One region of the Romboutsia sp. 1001713B170131_170501_G6 genome, then DNA from elsewhere that is predicted to be linked to it. Evidence: riboswitches for the same ligand, from Rfam matches in the RefSeq annotation. Region 1 holds a riboswitch; the other holds the start of a gene.
What was found. A riboswitch is a leader RNA that binds a small molecule or an ion and turns the genes downstream of it on or off. The one in region 1 is predicted to bind cyclic di-GMP.
Positions count from the first base shown of each region.

Region 2: linked by a shared signal. The riboswitch ahead of I4U89_RS01395 (flagellar basal body protein) and the one ahead of I4U89_RS11780 (SpaA isopeptide-forming pilin-related protein) in region 1 are both predicted to bind cyclic di-GMP.

Region 1 covers NZ_JADPFC010000005.1:97,342-101,156, reverse strand. The annotation lists gene I4U89_RS11780 (SpaA isopeptide-forming pilin-related protein) at 1-2,113, opposite strand, end outside; cyclic di-GMP riboswitch class II at 2,186-2,269, opposite strand; cyclic di-GMP riboswitch class II at 2,419-2,502, opposite strand; cyclic di-GMP riboswitch class II at 2,652-2,734, opposite strand; gene I4U89_RS11775 (tetratricopeptide repeat protein) at 2,834-3,815, opposite strand, start outside.
Region 2 covers NZ_JADPFC010000001.1:277,723-281,537, reverse strand. The annotation lists gene fliF (flagellar basal-body MS-ring/collar protein FliF) at 1-624, opposite strand, end outside; gene fliE (flagellar hook-basal body complex protein FliE) at 647-964, opposite strand; gene flgC (flagellar basal body rod protein FlgC) at 980-1,384, opposite strand; gene I4U89_RS01395 (flagellar basal body protein) at 1,389-1,712, opposite strand; cyclic di-GMP riboswitch class I at 2,159-2,241, opposite strand; gene I4U89_RS01390 (CDP-glycerol glycerophosphotransferase family protein) at 3,170-3,815, opposite strand, start outside.

The sequences.
Region 1 (3,815 bases):
CCTTTTGTCCATCTTGCGTTTGAATTTCAAACTCTGTCCCTGGTAACACCTTACTTGTATCATCTTTATCTACTTTCTTTATTTCTAATTCTCCATTTGTTTTCTCATTTGTTATAGTTCCTATATTTTTAACAGTTCCTATATCACTTTTTTCTATAGTAAACTTTATATCTTTTCCGTTTACTGAATATCCGTCTGGAGCCTTTATCTCTTGTAAATAATATGTTCCTACATTATCTACATCTGATTTAATCAATCCATTTTCATCACTAGTTAATTTTCCTATAACTTTCTCATTAGAATCTTTTAAATTAAATATAGCTCCACTAAGCTTACTATCTTTATTTTCACTATCAACTTTAATAGCTTCAAAAGCATATCCTTTTTTAGTTTCAACTTTATTACTTGGATTGCCATTTATTTTAGCTATATTTGATACAGTTGTTCCATTTTTTACATTGCTAAAATCAGTGTATATCTTCACTTCTAAATTTTCTTTATAATTTATTTGTCCCTTATCATTAATAACGCTTACTGTATTATTTGCTTTATCTATTTTACTAGAAAAAGCATCTGGAACTTCAACTTTTACTATCTTTACATTTGGATCCAATTTATCTACTAAGTCTATATAACCTTTTTTAAATACACCAAAACTTTCAAAGTTTATTGAATATACAACGCTTTGGTCATCATTTTTGTCTAATATAGCTTTATCAACAGATTTATGAGCATTTATAGCTCCTGCATTGTATTCATATTTAATTGTATCATCAACGCTGTTTTTAGTCCCGTTGTATGATAACTTAGCGGTATTTGAGTAGGAATCTTCAACATTTGTAATTTTCATATCGTAACTAACAATATAATAATCATCTATATTTCCGAAATTTATAGTTAAATTTCCATTGTTAGTATTTATTTTTTCTCTTAATTGATCTGTTACCCACTCAAAGCTTTCATCTTTATTGTATTTTCCTATACTTATACTATCCTTTAAAAGTTTCATTCCTTTAGGTGTAAAGTCATTTAAAGTTACATTATTAAGATTTGATCTGTTTTTATTAATATCTATTCTGTATCTTACATTTTCATTTATAGATGCTACTTTTTTACCTTCTGAATTTTTATCAGAAGTATAACTATACTTGCTTATAACATCTTTTACTTCACTTTTTTGCTTTAATATAACAGTACTATTTAACTTACCATCACTTTTATTAAAGACTGCTGTATTCTTATAAGACTCCTTATCTTCAGTAATTTTTGTCTTATACGTTACAATATACTTATCTTTAATATTTCCAAAATTTATACTAAGCCTATTAGATGATTTACTTATATTAAGGCTATCTGTAGCATCTGTTTCTGCACTATCTATTTCTATTTTAGTTATATTTACAGAACTTGGTATAAGCTCCATTCCTTCAGGCATATTATCTGTTAATACTGCATTTGATATATTTGAAAATTTTTCATTGACATATACTCTATATTGTTGAGTTTTCCCTAGTACTGGAGAATATATATTTCCTACTATATTTCCATCCGAATCTACATGGTCATAATTATTTACAGTTTTAAGAAGCTGTCTATCTATTATAGGCTCTGTTTCATCAGATGGCTTTATAGCTATCTCTGTACTAGTAACTGGTTTTCCATCAACCCATACCTCTATTTTCTGATTGTCTAGTTCTTCGGTTTTATCTGCATATGCTGATACATTAACATAGCCTGCTATTGCATCATAGACATCATCCCCAAATGTTGCTACTACTTTATTCCCTTCCATTTGCACACTTTTAAAATGTTCTGGGGGAAATTTAAAGCTAAATCTTTCAAGCCAACTAGGCATTTCAAATTCTATAGTATCACCTGGTTTTATACTCCCTGGTCCATATTTAGCCTTATACTCTAGTTTAAAATCCAACTTTTCTCCAGGCTTAACCTCTTTTTTATCACAGGTTATAGATACTTCTATGGTATCCTTTTGATTATTTGTCTTAACTTCTTCAGCATACGCAAAATGCGTATTAATTAACACATTTATAACCATTAGTAATGATGTAAGTATCGATATTATTTTTTTTTCTAACTTGTATTTATTTTTCAATAAATTTCACCACCCTTTTTTGATTTTTTTATTTTAAAATAAAAAAGACTATTCAAGATAATAATGATTTATTATCTGAATAGTCGGTTGCACTATTAACTCCATATACCTCAAGTGCCCATATACAAGGTATACTTCTTCATTCCTATTTTTAGCTTATATGTATTTATGTCATTTTAATAATTCTGCTTTTTACGCACTTATGCTATAAGAGATTGTTAGTATTCACGTTATTTGCATTAATCTCTTATCAATAAACTTTTATTTTAAAATAAAAAAGACTATTCAAGATAATAATGATTTATTATCTGAATAGTCGGTTGCACTATTAACTCCATATACCTCAAGTGCCCATATACAAGGTATACTTCTTCATTCCTATTTTTAGCTTATATGTATTTATGCCATTTTAATAATTTTACTTTTTACGCACTTATGCTATACGAGATTGTTAGTATTCAATTTATCTATATTAATCTCTTATCAATAAGCTTGTATTTTAAAATAAAAAAGACTATTCGAATAATATTTAAATATTATCTGAATAGTCGGTTGCACTATTAACTCCATATACCTCAAGTGCCCATATACAAGGTATACTTCTTCGTTCCTAATTTTAACTTCTATCTTTACTTATATAATCTCAGTGGTTTATTATACTCTTTAATTTAATAAAAGTCAATTTTAGATTTTCTTATGGAAAATTTTTATTTATATTTTTTATCTATACTTATCAAGTTCTCTTAAACATGCCACTGTAATTTCATCTTGTGGGTCTAGTTCATAAGCTCTTTCTATATAATATATAGCATCATCTATATCACCTTTATTTAGATATGCCATACCTAAATTGCATAATATTTCTGGGTCCTCTTTTATTTTGGCTGCTTGTTCAAAGTGTTCTATAGCTTTATCTATATTGAACATACTAGCCTCGCAAAGACCTAACTCAACCATTGTGTCTACTTGATGTGGTTTAGTTATAAGTATTTTTTCAAAGTATTTCTTAGCTTCTTCAAATTCACCCATATTTTTATAAGCTAGACCTATCATAAATAATAAGTTCCACCAATCAGGATGGTCTTGTTCAAGAGGTAATAACTTTTCTAGCCCCTCTTCACATCTTCCTTGGAATACTAAGTTATATCCTTCCTCATATTGAACTTTAAAGTCCATCTTTCCTATATTTTCTTGAACCTCTGCCATTAAGTCTGCATCTAATCCTAGTTTTTGTGCTTCTTCCCATATAACTCTAGCTTTTAAATATTGCCCTTGATTGTAGTAATGATATCCTAAATGATAGTAAGCTAAAGCAAAGTTTTCATCTAATTGTATAACCATTTCTAACTTTTCTAAAGCTTCTAATAAAAACTTATTCATAGCTTCTTTGTCCATATCTTTTTGATACTGTTTTGCTAGTTCCTGGCAAACTATTGAATAATGATATAATCCATCTATGTCATTTGGATACATACTTATCATAGCTTTTAGGTATATTAATGAATCAGTTATCTCACCAATATCAAAGTATTTTTTAGACATATAGCCCATATATTCTTTTATATTTATATTTACCTTTTTGCTAAAAGCATCTAAAAATTTTCTGTATTCTTCATTATACTTGAACTGGCTATCAATACCCATTATATATATCATAGCATCTGCTATAGACATTGTATTTATCTTATCTTGAGCTGTCTTT
Region 2 (3,815 bases), on a different contig from region 1:
TTTTGGTATGTTTGGTGTACTTGCGGACACTAAAGATATTATAGATTTAACTTGTTCTTGGCTTAATTGTTCTCCTACATTTAAATCTACATAAACGGCTGCTTTTCCAGGTATGCTCTCTTTAGCAAATACAGATTCTTCACCTTCTGTTATATGAACTCTTGCATCTTGTACTTGCGGAAAAGTTTTTATAGTTTTTTCTAGTTCACCTTGAATCATTCTTTGTTTTTTTACCTCAAATTCTTCATCTGTAAGACCTAACGATGATCCTTCATCCATAAGTTCAAAACCTTTAGAACCATTTGAAATTTTTCCAGATAGTTCAAGTCTTAACTTATCTACCTGATCTTTAGGCACATATATACTATCGCCTTCAATTTTTGTCTCAACTTTTTCTTTTTCTAGTTCTTTAGTTATAACAGATGCATCATTTGAATCTAAACCTGAGAAAAGAACATCATATTTATTATCATTTTTATATTTGATTCCAAATATTATAGCTAGTATAATTGCAATAATTCCAACTATAATGGCTATTTTCTTTTCTTTTCTCATTTCCTTAAAGTTTTCTTTTCTTGTTTTTATAAATTTTTTTATCTTTTCTATTAACTCTTTAAAATTCATCTATCTGCTCCTTATTAAGGAATTACAATTGTACTTTATTAATTTCTTGGTAAGCATCATATAACTTATTTCTAATCTCAATCATAAGTTGCACTGACATTTGAGATTCTTGTGCTGATAGCATAACATCATGCATAGAAACATCTTCACCTTTTATAAGAGCTTCTATCTTTTCATTTGAATTTATAATACTATCATTTACCTTACCTATAGCATTCTTTATAACATCTTCAAATTTCTTGTCTGGCTTTTCATTTCCTTTAACTTTATATGTAGTATTATTTTTAATAGCATTAGAGAATATATTAGAATTAACATTTATATTACTTATTCCTGTCATTTAACCACCCACTTTCTATCTGCCTATCTCTAAAGCTTTAGATATCATATTTTTTTGAGCATTTAAAGTATCTACATTAGATTCATAAGCTCTTGATGCACTTATAAGATCTGACATTTCTGCTAATAAATCTACATTAGGATATTCTACATATCCATCTTTGTCTGCATCAGGATGATTTGGTTCATATATTTTTCTGAGAGGAGATTTATCTTCTTCAATTTTTTTAGTTTTAACACCTAACATTCCTAATTTTTCATCATAATTTTCTTCAAATGTAGCTATCTTTCTTCTATATGCTCCTCCATTTTTAGTTCTTGTAGTCTGCATATTAGCAACATTAGAAGATATTACATCCATTTTCATACGTTCTGCTGCCAAACCACTTGCACTAATTCTCATACCACTAAAAACACTCATTTATTTACCTCCCAGATATTATACTTTTTGTCATAGCAATTTTTATATTTGTAAGACTTACTAACGCATTATATTCTAATGTCGTAGCTGCTTGATTAACCTTCTCATGTTCAATATCAACGTTGTTCCCATCTTCTCTGACCACAGATTTCTTATCAACCTTTAACTTTATACTAGGAACTTCTAATTTATTCTTTAAAGTATCTTCGAAACTAACATACTTTCTTTTATACCCTGGAGTATTTATGTTAGCAATATTTTCTGCAATGGCATTGCTCCTTAAATGTGTAGCATCTAGTCCCATTTTCATTAAATTATAGATTTCCATATTACTCTCCTTCATTAACTTTATAAATCAAAAAACTACTCTATAAAGAGTAATTTTGTATACTACATAACATAGTATCATTGTTAGGGTTTGATTATCTTAGATATAAAATTAAATCAATATACTTTTCGTTTGTTTTCTTACCTTTTTCGATTATAAACTTTTTTTCACTTTTTTTCCATATCATTTATATTATTACATATTTTTTCCTATTATGTTAAAAAAATATAATATACGTAATGAACTTTTGTAATATAATCAAGTTATTACACTTTTTATAATATTATTTTTTTAAAAAAAAATAACTCTAAAGAGAGTTATATAATATCAGCGCCGATAAATAGAGATACATAATTTTGGACACGAGTAATCAAAATAATTTATATATTATTCATAATTATCCAAAAATCATCAACTTTATATATCGAAAACAAAAACACATAGTTTTTGGCAACTGGCTAGCATAGTTCCCACTTTAGCTCCTATAGTTTTGCGTCACTAGATTTCTCTAGCTTTGCCTATTTTGTTTTTCGTCCTCTTTCTACACTTTTCGACATTTTCTTCTACACACTAAATATTATAGTATAATTTAGATTTAATCAAGTTTTTATTCACTTTTTCTTACTATTTTTTTTCAAACTAATTTTAGAAATATATTTAAATTTATTTTTTAATTACAAAGTATAATTTTATTTTATTTTATCTTATATTTTATATTATACGGCTATTAAAATTAAAACTTTACATTTTTTTGCTACAACAACATAATAATATAAATTATATATTAGATGACAACTTCTCTAATACTAAAAATTTTTAACTTAAGTATTCTTATTCAGATAAATTTATAAGTATTGAAAATTTAAATAATATTCCTATTTTTTTAAATTTTGATTGTGAATTTATTTTTAAATTCACAATAGTTAATTGATTTGAATAAAATAGTGAAATTATAAAATCAGATACACTTATACCTATATTAGTTCCTAAAGGTATTTTTGATATAAATATTGGTTAAATACTCAATTAAATTTATAAAATTACTTATAATACTTATCTACTTTATTAATCAATTAAAACTTATTATAGTAATAAGATATATGATAAATTTAATTTTCACTTTAATAAATTTTATAATATTTGCAATATCTAAATTTATTATTTCGTTAAATAATAATTAATATTGTATTTATATAATATTATTAAAACTTATCACTTAAAAAAATAGTTAAAGATTTTTGCGTTGATTTAACTGATCTTAATTTAGGTTTGTTTTATGAATTTATCATGATATGTAAAAAGTTATTAATTATTATAAATACTCTTATAGTTAGAATTATATATCTACATTAAACAAACTTGATATTTTTATAATAAAATACAAAAAGTCTTTTAAAACAATTACTTAATGTAATAAGTTGTTCATGACTTTTTGTATTTAATATTATTGTAAAATTTTAAAAATAGTTATTTTCAATATACTGCTTTATATGTTTGTGAACTTTTTCTCCACAACTACCATCAATATTAGAAAGAACAGTGTTTAATGCATTAATTCTAATATCTTTTTTGTAATCTTTTTCATTAACTACTAAATCTATAAATTTATCTACAGTCATTTCTTCTTCACCAACTATATAATTAGAAAATATATCAAATACACTTTCATGATAAAACTCTCTGTTTAATCCTATATCATATATTAAGACAGGTTTTCCTGTAGCCATATATTCAATTAATACAGAAGATCTATCTGTTATTAGCGCATCAGATATTTGAAAAGCTTCGTAATAACTAGGTGAATTGTCAATAATTATATTTTCTGTATTTTTTGCTGAGCTTAATAATTCTTTATACCTTTTATAGCATTCTGGGGCCTTTGATTTGACATATGAAAGCTCTAAAGGGTGAGGTCTATATATTAATCCATAGTTTAAATTTTTCCTAATTTTATTAAATACTTCTTCAATTTCATCTAGTACTTTATCTCTTCCATTTATAACTTTCATTAAGTTTGTAGTCCATAAAAATACTTTTTTCCCCTTAAATTTATTTTTGTAAAACTCATTTGTAGTATTTGATTTTAGACTACTAACTAAAGCA